Regions from separate parts of the Streptomyces sp. B1I3 genome, predicted to be linked through region 4. Evidence: riboswitches for the same ligand, from Rfam matches in the RefSeq annotation. Region 4 holds a riboswitch; each other region holds the start of a gene.

Region 1 (4,968 bases), 1.1 Mb from region 4:
TGGTAGATCTCCGCGCCCCAGCGCAGGGCCTCGGAGAAGGATTCGGCGCCGATCGGCGCGATCATGAACTCCTGGATGTCCACGTTGGAGTCGGCGTGCGAACCGCCGTTCAGGATGTTCATCATCGGGACGGGCAGCAGGTGCGCGTTCGGGCCGCCGAGGTAACGGAACAGCGGGAGGTCCGAGGCCTCGGACGCGGCGTGCGCGACGGCGAGCGAGACGCCGAGGATGGCGTTGGCGCCGAGCGAGCCCTTGTTCTCGGTGGCGTCCAGGTCGAACATCGCCTGGTCGATGAGGCGCTGCTCGGTGGCGTCGTAACCGACGAGCTCCGGGCCGATCTGCTCGATCACGGCGAGGACGGCCTTCTCGACGCCCTTGCCGTGGTAACGGTTGGGGTCGCCGTCGCGAAGCTCGATGGCCTCGAACGCGCCGGTGGAGGCGCCGGACGGAACGGCAGCACGGCCCGTGCTGCCGTCGTCGAGGCCAACCTCGACCTCGACCGTGGGGTTGCCCCGGGAGTCGAGGATTTCCCTGGCTACGACGACGTCGATGGACGGCACGAGGCATCTCCTTCTGGGATATGACACTGGTTGTGCAGGGTCACTGTGGCCTTGCGATACGAGCCTAACCGGCCCGGCCCGCTCCGTCGGCCGACCGCCCGTCCCCTGGGACGAAAAAGGACCCAACAGCCTGCATTCCGGGCAAAGCTCCAGAAATCTACTGGTCAGTAACTACAAAGGTTGAACACTCACCTGCAACTCGGCCTCTCGGCCGACACCCCCTGCGCCCCCTCACGCACCCTCGCGCACACCGCCTCCGTACCCCGTCGGCTGATCCCCTGAGGCTCCGTGAACACACCCCCGGCCCGGCGCACACGGGGGGTGTGGGCGCGCCGGGCCGGGTAGCGTTTCGGGTGCCGCCGGACACCCTTCGTCCTGGGAGGGAGGAAGACCCCGGGACTACTTCAGGTGGAGCTGCTGACCCGGGAAGATCAGGTCGGCGTTCTCGACGATGTCGTCGTTGAGCGTGAACAGCTTGTGCCAGCCGCCCTTGACGTCCTTCGCCTTGGCGATCTTGCTGAGGGTGTCGCCCGCCTTCACCTTGTATTCGCCGTCACCCTTCTTGACCTTGTCGCCGGTCGGGGTGGTGACGGTCTTCTCCGCCTTGGGAGCCGTGCGCGTCTCGCTGCGCGTGGTGGGCTGCTCGGCCTTGCGCTCCGGCGCGGCCTGCGGGGCCGTGTCGCCGTTCTTGGCGGAGCCGGTGTCGACGCCCGGGTCCACACCGTCGTTCGTCAGGCCACCGGCACCGGCGCAGGCCCAGGCACCCGGGCCCTGCAGGGCGAGAAGCTTCTCGGCGGTGGCTATCTGCTGGCCCTTGGTGGCCAGGTCGGCACGGGCGGCGTACTGCGTACCGCCGGCGGCGGCCCAGCTGGACGCCGAGAACTGCAGTCCGCCGTAGTAACCGTTGCCGGTGTTGATGGACCAGTTGCCACCGGACTCGCACTGCGCGACGGCGTCCCACGTGGAGACGGACGCGGCGGAGGCGCCCGTCGCACCCATCAGCGGGACGGCGACGGCGGCACCGGCCACACCGGCCAGGGTGGCGACACGGACGGCCTTGGACGGGCGGCGGTGCTTGCCCTTGCTGGAAAGCAGCATGGTTCTCCTCACCGACGCCTACGAGGTGAGCTGTCGGGTTCGGGCTGTGAGTCGCCCGGTCGCCCGCTGTCGCAGGCGACTTCACCCCTAGCCGGTCCTCGCCGTCTCTCGACGGCCGGGCACGGCACTTACCTGGGTCCCCCGCTCCTGCCTACGGCGCTTTACGCGTCGGTCCCCTTCGTCCGACGGCAGGATTCGGCGTGACGGTCGAAGGTGCCCGCGGTGCGAGCGGTTACGACCGTAAACACAGGCAACCCCGACATTCAAAGATGGACATAACGGCTAATCAGCCCTTACCGCCCTGGGGAGGTCGGCCGTTTCCGCAGGTCGGAGCGGATGCGGGCGGACCGGACGGGCGCAGCCCGCCAGTTGAAGCAAAGAGACCCATGTCTCACTTACGCATAAGTGGACATAGGCCTCTGAACTACCCTCGCTTTCGGGGTGTTTTCACACTTTTGATCAGCTGCCGGCAGGCGCTTCCACGCCGGTCTCCGCACCGGTCTCCGCACCGTTCTCCGCGCCCGTCGAGGCGGAGGCCGCCCCTCCCTGGAGACCCAGGTCGAGGCTCTGGCCCGGAAGGATCAGGTCGGGGTCGGAGCCCAGCTCGGTCTTGTTGGCCTCGTAGAGCGCGGGCCAGCCGCCGGGCAGCTCCTGGGTGTCGGCGATCGCCCACAGGTTGTCGCCCTCGCGGACGGTGTACGTGCCGTCCGTGCCCGCCTCCGCGCCCTTGCGCGCCTCGGCGCCACCGCGCGAGGCGTGCCGGCCGGACTCGCGGGCGCTCTCCGCGTCCGCCTCCGCACTCGCCTCGGGGGCCGGGATGCCGCGGTGCTTGCCACCCGTCGCGTCCTCGCCCCGCGCCGCTCCGGAGGCCTCGGGCGAGGGGGTGGTGGAGGGTGACGAGGACTCCGGAGTGCCGGTTCCGGTGGGTGTGCCGGCGTCGGCGGCCTTGTCGCCCTTCCCGCCCTTGTCACTCGTGCCGCTCTTACCGCCCGCGGCGGCGCCGTCCTTCGCGTCCGCCTCGTCCGCCCCGGCCGACGCTTCGGGCGAGGACGTGTCCGAGGGGCTCGCAGAGTCCGACGGCTCGGCGCTCGGGTCGCCGCCCGGGTCGACGCCCGGCAGCGAATCGTCCATCGCCAGGCCGGAGATCACCGCACAGCTGGCCCAGGCCTGCGGCCCCTTGGCGTCCAGGACCTTCTCGGCGACCGCGATCTGCTGCGAGCGGCTGGCGAGGTCGGCCCGCGCGGCGTACGCCGAACCGCCGTAGGCCGACCAGGTGTCCTGCGAGAACTGCAGGCCGCCGTAGTAGCCGTTGCCGAGGTCGGCGCTCCACATGCCACCGCTCTCGCACTCGGCGACCCGGTCCCAGGTCGACGCCTCGGCGGCGTTCGCGCCGGCCGCGCCGAGCAGCGGGATGGCGATGGCCGATCCCGTCACGCCTGCGGCGACGACGATGGCGGGTGCCTGACGAGGGCGACGGTGTCTGCCGTTCGCGGAGCCCATGGGATTGCCTTCCGTGTGACTGACATGTGACGGGTGAGTCGAACGGTGAACCTAGCCGCACTCGAACGTGTGTCACAAGTCGATGCAGCGGAGATCACGTGAAGGTCACGGAGTTGACGGCGTGTCACTTGCGGCGCCCCTTTGTCCGGGATCGAACTCAACGGGGAGAGTGCGCAGTCCCCGCATGATGAGCCCGCCACGCCACCTCACCTCGTCGGCTTCCGCAGCCAGTCGCAGGTCAGGAAGGCGCCTCAGCAGCGTGGCCAGCGCCGTCCGTCCCTCCAGACGGGCCAGCGGCGCCCCCAGGCAGTAGTGGATGCCGTGGCCGTATCCGAGGTGCTGATTGTCACTCCGTGCGAGGTCCAGGGTGTCCGCATCCTGGAAACGCTCCGGGTCCCGGTCCGCGGCGGCCAGCACCACGAGGACAGGGTCCCCCACCGCGATGTCCTGGCCTCCCAGCGTCACGGGCTCGGTGGCATAGCGCCAGGTGGCGAGCTCCACCGGACCGTCGTATCGCAGCAGTTCCTCGATGCCCGTGGCCAGCAGGCCGTCCTCCCCCTCGGCGAGCGAGCGCTGCAACCGTCCGCGCTGTTCCGGGTTGCGCAGCAGGGCGTACGTGCCGTTCCCGATCAGGTTGACGGTCGTCTCGAAACCGGCGAAGAGAAGGATGAAGGCCATGGCCGCGGCCTCGTTCTCGGTGAGGTGCTCACCGTGGTCGCTCGCCCGGATCAGCCCCGAGATCAGGTCGTCGCCGGGATTCTCCCTTTTACGGTGGATGAGTTCGGCGAGGTACCCGCGCATCTTCTTGACCGACCTGGCCACCCCGCCGCGTGGGCCGCCGCCGTGGCGGATCATCATGCCCGCCCAGTCCCGGAAGTCGTCCTGGTCCTCCGGGGGGACTCCCAGCAGGTCGCAGATCGCGTAGATGGGGAGCGGGAAGGCGAAGTCGTGGATGAGGTCCGCCTTGCCCTCCTCGATGAAGGAGTCGATGAGCCTGTCCGTCAGCTCCTGCACGCGGGGCGCGAACTCGGCGACCCGGCGCGGCGTGAACGCCTTGGAGACGAGCCGGCGCAGCCGCGTGTGGTCCGGCGGGTCGATGTTGAGCAGATGTGTCATCAGCTCCGCCTTGCGCTCCCCCGGGATGCCCGTCTTCCCCTTGGCCTGCGCCGACCCGGCGTGGTGTGCCGGGTTCTTGGAGAGCCGGGCGTCGGCGAGGGCCTGCTTGGCGTCCGCGTACCGGGTGACCAGCCAGGCCTCGACCCCGCTGGGCAGGGTGGTGCGGTGCACGGGGCTGTGCTCGCGGAGCCAGGCGTAGGCGGGGTACGGGTCGGTCGCGAACTCCCAGGTGAAGAGTTCGGGGGCGTCGGCGGGCGCCGGGTGGCGGGCGGGGCACTCGGTGGGAGGGCCGGTGGGGGTGTCGGCCGGAGGGCCGGTGGGGGTGTCGGCCGGAGGGCCGGCGGGGGTGTCGGCGGGACTGTCGGCGGGGCTGTCGTTCACCCCTCGACGGTATCCGCAGCCGCCCCGTGGCCCTCCGCCGCCCGGATCGCGTCCCGGTAGGTACGCGCGGCGGCCCGCAGCGCGGCCTCCGGGTCGCTGCCGTCCTGTTCTGCCCGCACCGCGAGGGCGAGGAGCCGGTAGCCGATGCCGTCGCCCTCGGGGAGCGCCACGTCCAGCCCGGCGGTACGCACCCGGCCGGCCAGCTTCGCCGCGAGGGCCAGGCCGGGCTGGCCGAGCGGCACCCCGTCGGTGACCGAGTCACGCTGCTTCTCGATCGCCTTGGTCCGCAGCCAGTGGGCGTGCACGTCCTCCG
Region 2 (4,968 bases), 2.6 Mb from region 4:
GGAGACCGGCAACCGGCAGCCTTCGCTGCCCATGCTGCTCGGCCTCGCCAGAATCTACGGTACGACGGTCTCCGAGCTCCTCGGCGAGATGCCGCCCGAACGTGACGCGATCGTCCGGGGCGGTCCACTCGGGGGCGCGGGCGCCGAGGCCGACGGCTGGCTGTACCGGCAGGCGGGCGGTTCGGGTCGCGCCATGCAGGCACTGCGGGTCCGCGTCCCGTACGGCGCCCAGGGCGACCTCGTCCGCGTCCACCCGGGCGAGGAGTGGCTGTACGTCCTCGACGGCAGGCTGAGGGTCGTGCTCGGGGAGACCGTGCACGACCTCGACCCCGGCGACAGCGCGCACTTCGACTCGCTCACTCCGCACCGGATCGCCGCGCTCGACCGTGCGGGCGTCCAGTTGCTCTTCGTCCACACGCTGCTGCAGAGCCCCGCCGCGGAGCTGTGCCTGGGCAGCGGAACCCATCGCTTCTGACCCCTGCCGGGCACCGCCCACTCGCTCTCCCGGCCAGGCGGCCGAGAGGAAGGACTGTCATGTCTGATTCAGAGGACTACGACCCGCTCACCCCACGCCGGCCGAAGGGCCAGGACACCCAGGAGCGCAAGATGCCCCGGGGTGTCATCATCCGGCTCTTCGCCTACCTGGTGGCCGGGCACGTCGTCGCGGCCTTCCTCTTCCTGCTGTTCACCGTGGCGGGAAAGGGCTGACGGCGGGCGGGGTCGGACGTGGACGCTACGCGTCCTCGACGAGACGCTCGCGCAGCTTCTCCCGCGTCTCCGGGGAGAGCTTCAGGCCGTCCAGGAGGTAGCGGTCCGTGCTGCCCCAGGTCTCCTCGATGGTGGCGAAGGCGGCGGCGAGGTATTCAGGGCGCGCGCCGAAGAGCGGGTTCAGGAGCTCCATCACCTCGTCCGACATCCCCGCCGACGACGTGTCGCTCCGCCTGATCCTGTAGCGGCGGTGCGCGTCGTTGGACTTGAGGTAGTCGGCCTCGATGGCTTCCTTCTCGACGCCGACGGCCAGCAGCGAGACCGCGATCGAGAGTCCGGCCCGGTCCTTGCCCGCGGCGCAGTGCATGAGCGCCGGGACGCTGTCCTCGGCCAGCGCGTGCAGCACGCGGCTGTGCTCCGCCGTGCGGTCCGTGATGATGGCCCGGTAGGAGGCGATCATCCGTTCCGTCCCCTTGCCGTCGGCGAGGATCGAGCGAAGCTGCTCGATGTTGCCGTCCCTCACCAGGCGCCAGAACTCGGCTCCGTCGGCCGGGTCGGAGAGCGGAATGCTGACATTCCGGATGCCTGGCAGCTCCACGTCATGGCCGTCCAGCTTGTGGTCGGCGGCGTTGCGGAAGTCGAAGACGGTGTGCAGCCCGAGACCGGCGAGGAAGGCGGCGTCCGACTCGGTGGCGTGTGCCAGGTGGCCGCTGCGGTAGAGGCGCCCCTGGCGCACCCTGCGGCCGTCGACGGTCGGGAGCCCTCCCACGTCGCGGAAGTTACGGACACCGGTGAGCTCGATGTCGATGGTCGTCGACGGAACCTCTGGCAGCTGCGTCACAAGGACTCCTGGAGTGTCTGGCGCCGGCGCCGCTCGCCGGCGAAGGGCACGCTCGCGACGATACGACATGGGTGCACCGAGCACTTGTCGTGCCCGCGGCCGACCGGCGTCGTCGCACCCCGGCCTGTCCGGAGTGCGGGTCGAGGTGTCCGTATTGGTGCATTTAGCCGAACATGCCGGTCTTATGGGGGAGATGGGTGGCCACAGGTGAGCGGGATCATATCCGTGACGGTGTGTGGCGGAAGCGCCGATGGGTATTCCCGGCGTCGCGCGGAAAGCCAAGATCCGTAATCCACGCAGTGTGACCGGAATTCGGGACCGGAAATGAAGCGCCCATTCCGGTCCGCGCCCGGTGGCTTGTTCCCCGCGTCCCGACTCGCTTACGGTCACCGTCAATCCGGACGGAACGCCTAATCCTGCCGCCGCCCGGAATCCGCACCCACCCACGTGTGGCAGGAGCGGGGGAACCAGGTAAGCCGCCGACCGGAAGATCCGGACGGCTCGGGGTCAAGTCGCGTCCGCCGCGGCCGGGCATCTCCAGTCCGAACCCGACAGCTCACCTCGCAGGCGCCGGAGAGGAACGCACCATGCCCGCAAAGGGTAAGCACCGCCGTACGAAGACCGGACCGATCTCCCGTGGCGTTCTCGCCGCGGGGACCGGCGGCGCCGTCCTCGCCCTTCCGCTGATCGGCGCCACCGGCGCCCACGCGGCGGAGCAGGCCGCCCCGGCCGCCAAGCCGGCCGCCGCCGCGACGCAGGCCGCACCGGCCGCGTCGGTGGCGAAGAAGCAGAGCGCCCCCACGACCTACTCCGTGGTCTCCGGCGACTACCTGTCGAAGATCGCCGCAGACCAGAAGGTCAAGGGCGGCTGGCAGAAGCTGTACAAGGACAACCGCGAGGTCGTCGGTGACAACCCGAGCCTGATCTTCCCGGGTATGAAGCTGACCCTCGGCGCCAAGGCGTCCGCCCCCGCCACGAAGGCCGCGCCCTCGAAGGCCACCCCCTCGAAGGCCGAGGCCGCCGCCCCGAAGGCCGCCGCCCCCAAGGCCGCAGCTCCGGCCGAGAAGACCACCGAGGTGACCGACACCGCCGCGTCCGCCGGTACGTCCGAGAGCAACAGCTCCGGCTACACCACCCCGGTGGCCGACGCCAACGTCACCACCCAGTACCGCGCCGCCGGTTCCAGCTGGTCCAGCGGCTACCACACCGGCTCCGACTTCCAGGCGGCCTCCGGTACGAGCGTCCGGTCCATCGGCCCGGGCACCGTCGTCTCCGCCGGATGGAGCGGCGCGTACGGCAACGAGATCGTCATCCAGCACAGCGACGGCATGTACTCCCAGTACGCCCACCTGTCCTCGCTCGAGGTCTCGGCCGGCCAGACCGTCACCGGCGGCCAGGAGATCGGCCTGTCCGGCTCCACCGGCAACTCCACTGGCCCGCACCTCCACTTCGAGGTCCGCACCGGCCCGAGCTACGGCTCGGACGTCGACCCGATCGCCTACCTGCGCTCGCACGGCGTCTCCGTCTGACGCAGCCGCGGGACAGGGCGGTCCGGTTCGGCTTCAGCAGAGTGCCCGGGAGAGGGGCGGTGCGCGGCGGTGCACCGCCCCTCTCCTTATTCCGGCTTTACCAAAACCTGACCGGGTGGTTTATCTCACCACCCGTCAACCCCGTATTACGGTCGCGTAGGTCACATTCGAAGGTGCAGGATGTGCCCTTGTGGCAGACGATTCGAGAAACAAACTACGAGGCATCATCGGGTCGTACGCAGCGATTGGTGACAGCTTCACCGAGGGCGTCGGAGACCCCGGCCCCGACGGGAGACTGGTCGGCTGGGCGGACCGGCTCGCGGTCCTCCTCGCGGACCAGCTCCCAATTCCTGATGCAGCGGCCGAGCCGGTGGACGACCCGCACGGGCACTTCCGGTACGCCAATCTCGCCGTACGCGGACGCCTCCTCGACCAGATAGTCGAGGAACAGGTGCCCCGCGCCAAGGAGCTGGCCCCCGACCTGGTCAGCTTCTGCGCGGGTGGCAACGACATCCTCCGGCCGGGCTCCGACCCCGACGACGTGGCCGAACGCTTCGAGCGCGCGGTCGCGGACCTGACGCAGGTGGTCGGCACGGTCATGGTCACCACCGGTTTCGACACACGCGGTATCCCGGTGCTCCGCCACCTGCGCGGCAAGATCGCCACGTACACCGCCCACGTCCGGTCCATCGCCGACCGCTACGACTGCCCGGTCCTCGACCTGTGGTCGCTGCGGTCCGTCCAGGACAGGCGCGCCTGGGACGACGACCGGTTGCACCTCTCGGCCGAGGGGCACACCCGGGTCGCGCTGCGTGCCGCCCAGGTCCTGGGTATCGAAGTGCCGGCCGATCCGGACCAGGTGTGGCCGCCACAGGCGCAGCGCGGGACGTTCGAGGTGCGTCGTGACGACATCCACTGGGCGCGTGAGTACCTCGTCCCGTGGATCGGACGGCGCCTTCGCGGCGAGTCGTCCGGGGACCACGTCGAGGCCAAGCGCCCCGACCTGCTGCCGCTCTGAGTGTCCTGGGCGCTTCGAGCGTTCCGCGCCGGGTGAGGCCTGCCTACGGAGTGATGACGGGGAGGACGTGCCGGGGCGGGACCGGCGGGACGAGCCCGTCCGGAACGGCTGTCCGCGTCGGACCGGCCGGTGTCCGGGACGGACGGACGGGTGCCCGTGACAGCCCGGCCGGTATCCGCTCCAGCACGCCGCCCGCGAAGACGTCGTACAACGGCAGCGTCTCCAGGTGGACATAGCCGATGTGGCAGTCGCACACCTCGAGCGGGCAGCCCCCGCGGGCCGAGGGCGCGACGGTAGCTGCCGTCGTAAAGGTTGCCCAGTTCGGCACGGACGAAGTGGCAGCGGCGCACCGTGCCGTCGCCGTCCACGGAGACGACCGACTCGCCCGTCCGGCAGGGCAGTCCGGCCGATGCGTGCGGAAACCTGCTGTAGGGGAACAGCGGGTCGAGGGCCGTCCAGCGGCCCGCCTCCTCGTCCGTGTAGGTGTGGCCCTCCGCGGCGTTGACCCAGAGGTAGACCTCGGAGGGCAGCGCCGCGCGCAGCCGCCGGGCCTCGTCCAGATGGCCGTCGAGGCCGACGACGCCGACGCTGTGACGCACCCCGAGATCCGTCAGCTCCCTGCACGCGCCGAGGAACCGTTCGTACGGGGTCTGGCCCGGGTGGTACGTACACCAGAGGGCGACCTTGTCCCGGTCGGCGTCGGCCAGCCAGTTCGTGCGGCCGCCGAGGTTGGTCTGGATGGCGATCCGGCCCACGTGCGGGAGGTGCGACAGCTCGACGATCGCCCTGCGGTACCAGGAGCGGACCAGCCCCTCGCCCCACGGGGTGAACAGCACCGACAACCGGTCACCGGTCTGTGTGGCGGCCCACGC
Region 3 (4,968 bases), 1.6 Mb from region 4:
CCATTGATACGTGAAGGGCAGAACCATGGCTGAGCGCCGCGTCAACGTCGGATGGGCCGAGGGCCTGCACGCCCGCCCCGCTTCCATCTTCGTCCGTGCCGCCACGGCCTCCGGCGTCCCCGTGACGATCGCCAAGGCCGACGGCAACCCGGTCAACGCCGCTTCCATGCTCGCGGTGCTCGGCCTGGGCGCCCAGGGCGGCGAGGAGATCGTGCTCGCGTCCGAGGCCGACGACGCCGAGGCCGCCCTGGACCGTCTGGCGAAGCTGGTCGCCGAGGGTCTCGAGGAGCTCCCCGAGACCGTCTGATCCGGCTGGTTCCCACCGGAACGCTACAGCGCCAGAGCCGCGGCATCCCTTTCCGGGAGCCGCGGCTTTCCTGTTCCCGAGTTCCCCCGTGCACACGCACCAGAAAGTCCGGGGCGGCCACGGAATAGCGTTTCCGGACAGCCGAAAGAAAGCTCTCCAGGAATTACCTTCTTTGTATACGGCGCCATTGTTAATGGCGGACGCCCGCGATGTTTACGGCATGTTGCGAAGTGCTCACCCGGGATCCGCCCGTCCCGCGACCCGTCCGGCCCGTGCGACGCAGCCGGTGCGCGGCGGTGGCACGCTCGGCGTGCTGGGCCGCGAGCGCCCTGGCCCGTTCCGCATCGCCGCGGGCCACGGCGTCCACGATGGCGCCGTGCTCGGCCCAGGAGTCGGCGGGGCGGACCGGCTGCTCGACCGCGTACATCCAGGCGATCTTGTGCCGGAGCTGGGTGAGGAGCGCGATCAGGGCGGGGCTGCCGGAGGCCTGCGCCAGCGTCTCGTGGAACCATCCGCCCAGTGAGCGCAGGTCCTCTCCCTCGCCCCGCCGTACCCGCTCCTGCCCGAGCCTGACCAGCCCGCGCAGCACCTTGAGGTGCGCCTCGGTACGGCGCTGCGCGGCTCGGGCGGCACCCAGCGGCTCCAGGAGCATCCGGATCTCCAGCAGGTCGGCGGCCTCCTGCTCCGTGGGCTCGGCCACACAGGCCCCCGCATGCCGGCGGGTGACCACGAACCCCTCGGACTCCAGGGTGCGCAGTGCCTCGCGCACCGGGACGCGGGAGACGCCGTAGCGCCGCGCGAGCACCTCTTCGGTCAGGCGGCTGCCGCGCTCGAAGACACCGGAGACGATGTCGTCACGGATTGCCGTGCATACCGAATGCGCGGGAATGTGCATGTCCGAACCTCCGCCTTAATCCCCGCGGAACGCGGCCGATCGACGCCTGTTCTGCGACTCTATTGCAATCCACCGCAATTTCCGACGGCGAGGTGGAATTCATGGATATCTTCTGGCCACGGAAGGCTTCCGCGCGGCTCGGACCGGCACCGCCGCCCGGGCACGCCGAAGGCCCCGGCGGATGCCGGGGCCCGGGCGGAGCGGTGTCGCGCGACACCGGACGGGGTGCCGGAGCCGGACGACCGTCAAGGGTGGTCAGACCGTCAGGGCGTCGAGGCCCTCAGAGCTGGACGCCGTGCGCGCGGAGATAGGCGACGGGGTCCATGTCCGAGCCGTACTCCGGCGTCGTCCGCGCCTCGAAGTGGAGGTGCGGCCCGGTGGAGTTGCCGGTCGAGCCGGAGAGGCCGATCTGCTCGCCCGAGGCGACGCTCTGGCCGACGGCGACGCCGATCGAGGAGAGGTGGCCGTACTGGGTGTACGTGCCGTCCGCCATCCGGAGCACGATGTTGTTGCCGTACGCACCACCCCAGCCCGCCTCGACGACCGTACCGGCGCCGACCGCGACGACGGAGGTGCCGGAAGCGGCGCGGAAGTCCACCCCTGAGTGGGTGCCGGAGGACCAGAGCGCACCACCGGACTGGTAGCCGGTGGTCACGTACGAGCCGGCGACCGGGAGGTGGAAGGCGTTGAGCCTTGCGCGCTCCGCGGCGCGGGCGGCGCGGGCCTTCGCCTCCCGGGCCTCTGCGGCGCGGGCCTCGGCCTTGCGCTTCGCCTCGGCCTTCGCCCTGGCCGCGGCCTCGGCCTTCGCCGTGACGTCGGCCTGGTGCTGCTGGGCCTCGGCCTGTGCGGCGATCTGGGCGGCGAGGGTGGTGTCGATGGCGGCGGCCTGGGTCAGCCCGCTGTTGCTGACGGAGAGGGCTTGGGAGTCCGCGGCGAGGGCCGGGGACGCCGTGGCGCCGATGACGCCGGTGGTGGCCAGGGCCGCGATGCCGACGGCCCGGGCGCCGTGGCGCGAGAGGCGGCTCGGGGCACGGTGCTTCCCGGTGGCTCGGGTGAACGCCATGGAGGGGCTGATCCTTTCCTTCCTTCTCGCCTACCGGGTTAGCTGACGGGTTCGGAGCAGGAAGGTCTCCTACGGACCCCCGCGCCTCTCGCGAGACGCGGACATCCGATTCACCCCAGGGACTGCGTGGGTCCCCGGCTCCCCAGGCTCGCGCCTGACGGGGACTCGGCGATGACTGTCCGGCGCCGCGGACGCGGCTCATGTTCGGCGGACAGCCGAGCCGACGCTAGGGCGGGCCCTTCACGTTCACCAAATGAACGGGGCCATTTGTCACACATCCCACAGGCTATAGACCCCTCTTTGCCCGTAAGTCGGACAAAAGGGAGGGCCCGGCGAGAGGTTGCTCACCGGGCCCTCGTCCTTCCGCCGCAGCGGCTGCCGTGTCAGCCGCTGACGACCGACACCTCACCGATGCCCAGCGCCCTGACGGGCTCCGAGATCTGCGCGGCGTCCCCGACGAGGACGGTGACCAGACGGTCCACCGGGAACGCGTTGACCACCGCGGCGGTCGCCTCGACCGTGCCGGTCTCGGCCAGGCGCGCGTACAGCCGGGCCTGGTAGTCGTCCGGCAGATGCTGCTCCACCTGGTCGGCCAGGGTGCCCGCGACGGAGGCCGCCGTCTCGTACTTCAGCGGGGCGACCCCCACGAGGTTCTGCACCGCGGTCTCGCGCTCGGCGTCGGTGAGCCCCTCGGCCGCCAGGGTCCGCAGGACCGTCCACAGGTCCTCCAGCGCGGGGCCGGTGGACTCCGTGTCCACGGAACCGCTGATGGCGAGCATCGCGGCCCCGGTCGCCCCGGAGGAGGAGCCGGGCGCCGTCGAGCGCAGCACCTGCCCGAAGGCCCGGACCCCGTAGGTGTAGCCCTTCTCCTCGCGCAGCACGCGGTCCAGCCGCGAGGTGAGGGTGCCGCCCAGGCAGTACGTGCCGAGGACCTGGGCCGGCCACACGCTGTCGTGCCGGTCGGCGCCGATCCGGCCGATCAGCAGTTGCGTCTGCACGGCGCCGGGCCGGTCCACGATGACGACGCGGCCGGTGTCGTCCGCCGTGATCGGCGGCACCGGGCGGGCCTGGCCGGCGTTGCCGGACCAGTCGCCGATCGTGTCGGCCAGGAGGGCGTCCAGGTCCACGCCGGTGAGGTCACCGACGACGACGGCCGTCGCCGTGGACGGCCGGACGTGGGCGTCGTAGAAGGCGCGTACGGCGGCGGCGTCGATCCGGCGCACCGTCTCCTCGGTGCCCTGGCGCGGACGCGACATCCGCGCCGTGGCGGGGAAGAGCTCCTTGGAGAGCTGCTTGGCGGCGCGCCGGGCCGGATTGGCCTGCTCGTGCGGGATCTCGTCCAGCCGGTTGCCCACCAGGCGCTCGATCTCGCTCTCGGTGAAGGCCGGTGCGCGCAGCGCTTCGGCGACCAGCCCCAGCGCCTTGGCCAGCCGGGAGACCGGCACCTCCAGAGAGACACGGATGCCGGGGTGGTCGGCGTGCGCGTCGAGTGTGGCGCCGCAGCGCTCCAGCTCGGCGGCGAACTCCTCCGCGGAACGCTTGTCCGTGCCCTCGGACAGGGCTCGCGCCATGATCGTGGCGACGCCGTCCAGGCCCTCGGGCTCGGCGTCCAGCGGCGCGTCCAGGAAGATCTCCACGGCGACGACCTGCTGGCCGGGGCGGTGGCAGCGCAGCACCGTCAGCCCGTTGGGCAGGGCGCCGCGCTCGGGCGCGGGGAAGGCCCAGGGCCTGGCCTCGCCGGCGGTCGGCTGCGGGTGGTACTCCATCGCTACTCCAGTCACGGCGGCGTCGGTCACTTGTCGGCCCCTTCGTGCGCGTCGGCGGCGTCCGTCGAGGCTGCCTCTGCCGTCTCGTCGGCCTCGTCGGCCGGTTCGACCGGCTCATAGACCAGGACCGCCCGGTTGTCGGGCCGCAGGTGGGCCCGGGCGGCGTCCCGGACCTCCTCCGCGCTCACGTCGAGCACGCGCCCCACCGCGGTCAGGGCGAGCTGCGGGTCACCGAACAGAACGGCGTAGCGGCACAGTTCGTCGGCGCGGCCCGCGACCGTCCCGAGCCGGTCGAGCCATTCGCGCTCCAACTGCGCCTGGGCCCGCTCCATCTCCTCGGGAGTGGGACCCTCCTCGGCGAACCGGGCGAGCTCCTCGTCGACGGCCGTCTCGATCTGCGGGACCTCGACGCCGCCGGACGTCTTGACGTCCAGCCAGCCCAGCGAGGGCGCACCGGCCAGTCTGAGCAGCCCGAATCCCGCGGCCACCGCCGTACGGTCGCGGCGCACCAGGCGGTTGTGCAGGCGGGACGACTCGCCGCCGCCGAGCACGGTCAGGGCGAGGTCTGCGGCGTCGCACTCCCTGGTGCCGTCGTGCGGCAGCCGGTAGGCGGCCATCAGCGCACGCGCGGGCACCTCCTCGTGGACCACTTCGCGCAGCTGCTCGCCGATGATGCCTGGGAGCGTACCGTCGCGCGGCGGCTGCTTGCCGTCGTGGGAGGGGATGGAGCCGAAGTACTTCTCGACCCAGGCCAGTGTCTGCTCCGGATCGATGTCCCCGACCACCGAGAGGACCGCGTTGTTGGGCGCGTAGTACGTGCGGAAGAACGCCTGCGCGTCCTCGAGGGTCGCCGCGTCCAGGTCGGCCATCGAGCCGATCGGCGTGTGGTGGTACGGGTGGCCCTCCGGGTAGGCGAGGGCCGTGAGCTTCTCGAACG
Region 4 (4,968 bases):
AGATCTAGCGTCTCCGGCATGGAGTGGTCCATCCAGGAAGTCGCCAGAAGAGCCGGCACCACGAGCCGCACGCTCCGGCACTACGGAGATCTCGGTCTCCTCGCGCCCAGCCGGGTCGGGGTCAACGGTTATCGCTACTACGACCAGGACGCCCTCGTCCGGCTGCAGCGCATTCTGCTGCTGCGGGAGCTCGGACTCCCGCTGACCGCCGTCAAGGACGTATTGGAGGGGCAGAGGGACGCCTCGGTGGCGCTCCGGGCGCATCTGCGGCTGCTGGAGCAGGAGCGGGAGCGCATCGGCCGGCAGATCGCCTCGGTGCGGACCACGCTCCACAGGACCGAGGAGGGGAAGGAACTCATGGCCGAACAGATATTCGACGGCTTCGATCACACGGTGTACGAGGAGGAGGTCACCGAACGCTGGGGACGGGAGGCGTACGACCGGAGCGACCGGTGGTGGCGCGGGCTGAGCGCGCAGGAGCGGACCGGCTTCCAGGCCGCGCACGACGCCATCGCCCGGGATTACGGGGAGGCCAGGGCCGCGGGGCTGGACGCGGGCAGCGAGGCGGTGCAGGACATCGCCCGCCGGCACGTCGACTGGCTGTCGGTGTCCGTGACGGTCTCCCGGTCGTACGTGATCGGCGTCGGCGAGATGTATGTCGCCGATCCGCGCTTCGGGAAGAACTACGATCGGTACGGGGACGGCACCGCCGTCTTCGTAAGGGATGCACTGACGACGTACGCGCGGCACCGGCTCTCCGGCTGACCTCCGGAGGACGGCGCTGCGGCGTGCTCGTCCCTTTGGCCGATGACGAGTCGCCGCACGGCGCGGCTCCGGCCAGCCTGGGCGGGGCGCGGTACCGTCCGCAGCCGTGGGCGGACCGGGCAGGAGTACACAGGTGGGGAAGCGGGAAGATCGGGGCGGGGGTGCTGTCGGCACCGCCCGTGCCCGGCGGCTCGTGCGCGGGCTGCCGACCCTGATGATCGGGATCGGGATCCTCGTCGACCTCGTGACCCCGGCCGAGGTCACGGCCGTTCCGCTCTTCGCGGCGGCGCCCCTGCTCGCCGCTCCGTTCTTCTCGCTGGCCAGCACCATCCGCACCGGAGCGGCCGCGGTCCTCGTGGTCCTCGCCATCCGGCTCTCCGACGGCACGCTCGCCGAGGTCGTGCCGATCAGCGACCTGCTCACCCTGGTCACCGTCGCCGGGCTCGCCCTCGTCACCAACGCCGTCGTGCGCCGCAGCAACGAACAGCTGGCCTCCGCCCGGGTCATCGCGGCGACCGCGATGCGGGCGGTGCTCCCGGCGCCGGACGAGCGCATCGGCGGGTTGCTGGTGGCGGCACGGTACGAGGCGGCCCAGGCGGACGAGTTCGTCGGCGGGGACCTGTTCGCCATCGCGGACACGCCGCACGGGGTGCGGCTGGTGGTGGGGGACGTGCGGGGCAAGGGGCTGGACGCCGTAGGGGCGGTGGCCGTGGTGATCGGCGCGTTCCGGGAGGCGGCCGAGCAGGAGTTGTCGCTCGAGGGGGTGGCCCAGCGGCTGGAGCGCGCGCTGGCGCGGGAGGGGACCCGGCGAGGCGGCCTCGACGCCATGGAGGGGTTCGTCACCGCCGTACTCGCCGAGATCCCGGCGGGTTCGGACACCTTGCGGATCGTCAACCGCGGTCATCCCGAGCCGATCCTGCTGCACGCGGACGGGGCGCTCGACGTGCTGGCGCCCAGCGCGCCCGCCCTGCCGATCGGCATGGGGCTGGACGTGTGGCCGGACCGCTCGGACGAGTGGACCATGCCGGCCGGGGCGACGCTCCTGGTCTTCACGGACGGGCTCTCCGAGGCGAGGAGCCCGGCCGGGGCCTTCTACGACCCGGCGGACCGGCTCCGCGGCCGGATCTTCCCGGGCCCTGAGGAACTGCTCTCCGCACTCACCGACGACGTGCGCCTGCACACCGGGGGCCGGTCGACGGACGACATGGCACTCCTCGCGGTCGGGCGGCCCACCCGCGGCCAGCCGGAGCGGCGGACCACGGTGAAGATCGTGGGGAGAGGTGATGGATGACCGCCTGCGACTGTCCGTGACCGAACGGCACCGCTGCGCGTAACATTTGACACACCGTCAGAAAGTGATGGCGTGTCGGGGAGTGCGCAACTCGTCCGATTGTGGCTGATTCACCCCTGAAAGTGCAGGCCGGAGGCGTGAACGATCACCGGGAACAGCTTGGAATCGGACCCGGGTGTCTATTAACGTTCGATAACGCAGCGCGGTTGTCCCAGTCGTCGCCAGAGGCGGCACCGTGCGCGAGCGCCGAATTCCGCAAGGGAACCGGGGAACCACCTACATGGGGTGAATCGGGCACTTGTGTCTCGTGAGAGACGAAGGGACCCGTAGGAGACCTTCCTGCTCCGAACCCGTCAGCTAACCCGGTAGGCGAGAAGGAAGGAAAGGAGAGCGCCCACGTGGCGTCGAATCAGCCTGCCCCCGAGGCCCCGTCACCCTTCAGGACCGACGCGTTCGGTGACGAGGAGAGGACCTGGGAGGAATGGAATCCCACAGAGGAGTCCGTCCGTCCCGTACGCGGCAGGCACCGCGTAGCCAAGCAGCGAGGTCTCGCCCGTAGCTCCACCGTCCTCGGTGTCGGCGTCATCGCGGCCGTCGGCGCGGGGGGCATGGCCACCGCGCAGAGCAAGCCGCCGGTCTCCATCTCTCTTCCCGATTCCATCGCGGACAAGCTTCCCGATGCCACATCCCTTCCCGGGATGGGCGCTTTCATGTCCGGTGACGCCGAGGCGGACAACGAGACCGTCGCCCCGTCCGCACCGCTGACCACGGCCGGCATCACGGTCGCCGAGGCCGAACAGGGCACCACCGACGCCGGTGAGGCGCTGCGTGCCCGCATCCTCCAGCAGGCCGAGCAGCAGCAGGCCGGAGCGGATGCCGAGGCCAAGGCCGCGGAGGAGAAGGCGGCCGCCGAGGAGGCCGCGGCCCAGGCCGCGAAGCAGCAGAGCAAGGCCGAAGCCGAAGCCGCGGCCGAGAAGAAGGCGGCGGAGGAGGCGGCGAAGAAGAAGGCGGAGGCCGAGCGCCTCGCCAAGCTCGCCGCCAGCTACGCCATCCCGACGTCCTCGTACACGATCACGTCGACCTACGGCCAGGCCGGTTCCATGTGGTCCTCCGGCTACCACACGGGGCTGGACTTCGCCGCGCCCACCGGCACCCCGGTCAAGGCCGTACACGGCGGTACGGTCAAGTCGGCCGGCTGGTCCGGCGCGTACGGCTACCGCACGGTCCTCGCACTGGAGGACGGTACGGAGGTCTGGTACTGCCACCAGTCCTCGATGGACGTCACGGCCGGTCAGACGGTCAACACGGGCGACACCATCGGACGCGTCGGTGCCACGGGCAACGTGACCGGCCCGCACCTCCACCTCGAGGTCCACACCGCGGACGGCTCGGGAATCGACCCGATGAGCTGGCTGCGCAGCAAGGGCCTGTCGATCTGATCTCCCGCGCCGGCGCACGGCGCACCGAACCTCGGCGGCCCTGACGCACGAACCCCCTGGCGTCGGGGCCGCCGGTCTGCGCGTGTGTCCATGGACCCGCCGTACCCGGCGGCGCTCCTACGGGGGCGGTGGGCGGTGTCCGTCCGGCTGCTGCCCGCCGCCGTGGTGCGCGTACGGGTTGGGGCCGCCGTAGTGCCGGTGCGGCGCCGGCAGCTGCTGCGGATACGGCAGGGCGTGGGGCAGTTGGTGGGGGAACGGGCCGGGCGGGGGCACGCGGTGGGTGCGTATCCGTCCCGTGGCCTGGGCCGCGTACGCCAGGGCCGGTCCCGCGACGTCCCGGCGCTGCCACAGGTGGTGCAGCAGCTCCTGCTCCCGTACGGCGAAGTCCTGGCCCGCCCCGTCGTGGCGGGCCCTTCGGCGCAGCATCGCCAACGAGGTCGCGAACAGCTCGTACTCCGCGACCGCGCGGGCCGCTGCCCTGCCCCGGGCACGGTCCGGGTGGCTGTGCCAGTGCCTGGCCATGTCGCGGGCCATGCCGCGCGCACGCATCGAGGCCAGCGCGAGCGGCTCCGCGGGAGTGAGCCAGCCTGCCGCCGCGTAGACCGGCAGCTCGCTGGCGAGCGTCCGCAGCTCCCGCTGGCGCGACCAGATGGCCAGCCAGGTCACCAGACCGAAAGCCGGGACCATGAACGCGCCGTACACCACGTAGAAGCCGTACGTGCCGAAGGCCGACGAGCCGTTCCAGAGGGCGTGCATGCCCATGGCGAGGAGGAGCCCGAGCAGCGGCAGCACGATCCGGCGCACAGGACGGCGCCTCCCGCCGAGCGCGGCGGCACCGAAACCGATACCGGTGAGCACCGTGAACAGGGGGTGCGCGAACGGTGACATCACCACCCGCACGAAGAAGGTCCCGACCGTCACGGAGGCGAAGCCCGTGGTCCCCAGCTGCTGGTCCTCGCCGAAGGCGTTGCCCAGGTAGAGGACGTTCTCGGTGAAGGCGAAACCGGTCGCGGTGAAGCCGGCGACCACGATGCCGTCGACGACACCGCCGAACTCCCGTCTGCGGAAGAGGAAGATCAGCAGGACGGCGGCGGCCTTGGCGCTCTCCTCGACGACCGGGGCGATGACCGTGGCACCCAGGGTGTCTGCGCTCGCCGGGTCGGCGGTGGCCGCCGCTATCCAGCGGGTCGCGAAGGTGTTGGCGGTGATCGCGACGAGCGCTGCCGCGAACGCGCCCCAGGCGAAGGCGAAGAGCAGATTGCGCCAGGGCCCCGGCTCCACCCGGTCCAGCCAGCGGAACGCCGACATGAGCAGCGGAACGGGCAGCACGGCCAGGCCCAGACCCACCAGGAAGCCCTCGGTGCCGGTCTGTTCGCGCACCAGGGCCAGGATCACCAGACCGCAGAGCGCGAGCACGGTGACCACCGCCCCGGCCCGGAACGCCTTGCTGCGCCAGACCATGCCGACGCGGCG

What was found. A riboswitch is a leader RNA that binds a small molecule or an ion and turns the genes downstream of it on or off. The one in region 4 is predicted to bind cyclic di-AMP.
Positions count from the first base shown of each region.
Region 1: another riboswitch for cyclic di-AMP. It lies ahead of QFZ58_RS22295 (transglycosylase family protein); the one in region 4 lies ahead of QFZ58_RS17205 (M23 family metallopeptidase).
Region 2: another riboswitch for cyclic di-AMP. It lies ahead of QFZ58_RS05730 (LysM peptidoglycan-binding domain-containing M23 family metallopeptidase); the one in region 4 lies ahead of QFZ58_RS17205 (M23 family metallopeptidase).
Region 3: another riboswitch for cyclic di-AMP. It lies ahead of QFZ58_RS09785 (M23 family metallopeptidase); the one in region 4 lies ahead of QFZ58_RS17205 (M23 family metallopeptidase).

Region 1 is NZ_JAUSYD010000001.1:4,849,027-4,853,994, reverse strand. It holds gene eno (phosphopyruvate hydratase) at 1-560, opposite strand, end outside; gene QFZ58_RS22295 (transglycosylase family protein) at 960-1,658, opposite strand; cyclic di-AMP (ydaO/yuaA leader) riboswitch at 1,659-1,827, opposite strand; gene QFZ58_RS22290 (transglycosylase family protein) at 2,118-3,158, opposite strand; gene QFZ58_RS22285 (cytochrome P450) at 3,264-4,655, opposite strand; gene QFZ58_RS22280 (nucleoside triphosphate pyrophosphohydrolase) at 4,652-4,968, opposite strand, start outside.
Region 2 is NZ_JAUSYD010000001.1:1,201,402-1,206,369, reverse strand. It holds gene QFZ58_RS05745 (helix-turn-helix domain-containing protein) at 1-475, shown strand, start outside; gene QFZ58_RS05740 (DUF6126 family protein) at 535-708, shown strand; gene QFZ58_RS05735 (tyrosine-protein phosphatase) at 734-1,549, opposite strand; cyclic di-AMP (ydaO/yuaA leader) riboswitch at 1,980-2,132, shown strand; gene QFZ58_RS05730 (LysM peptidoglycan-binding domain-containing M23 family metallopeptidase) at 2,137-3,078, shown strand; gene QFZ58_RS05725 (SGNH/GDSL hydrolase family protein) at 3,269-4,096, shown strand; partial or broken gene QFZ58_RS05720 (STM4011 family radical SAM protein) at 4,140-4,968, opposite strand, start outside.
Region 3 is NZ_JAUSYD010000001.1:2,147,456-2,152,423, forward strand. It holds gene QFZ58_RS09775 (HPr family phosphocarrier protein) at 26-307, shown strand; gene QFZ58_RS09780 (GntR family transcriptional regulator) at 498-1,202, opposite strand; gene QFZ58_RS09785 (M23 family metallopeptidase) at 1,483-2,265, opposite strand; cyclic di-AMP (ydaO/yuaA leader) riboswitch at 2,279-2,446, opposite strand; gene QFZ58_RS09790 (pitrilysin family protein) at 2,649-4,031, opposite strand; gene QFZ58_RS09795 (pitrilysin family protein) at 4,058-4,968, opposite strand, start outside.
Region 4 is NZ_JAUSYD010000001.1:3,762,534-3,767,501, reverse strand. It holds gene QFZ58_RS17215 (MerR family transcriptional regulator) at 19-765, shown strand; gene QFZ58_RS17210 (PP2C family protein-serine/threonine phosphatase) at 899-2,056, shown strand; cyclic di-AMP (ydaO/yuaA leader) riboswitch at 2,291-2,443, shown strand; gene QFZ58_RS17205 (M23 family metallopeptidase) at 2,455-3,495, shown strand; gene QFZ58_RS17200 (PrsW family intramembrane metalloprotease) at 3,613-4,968, opposite strand, start outside.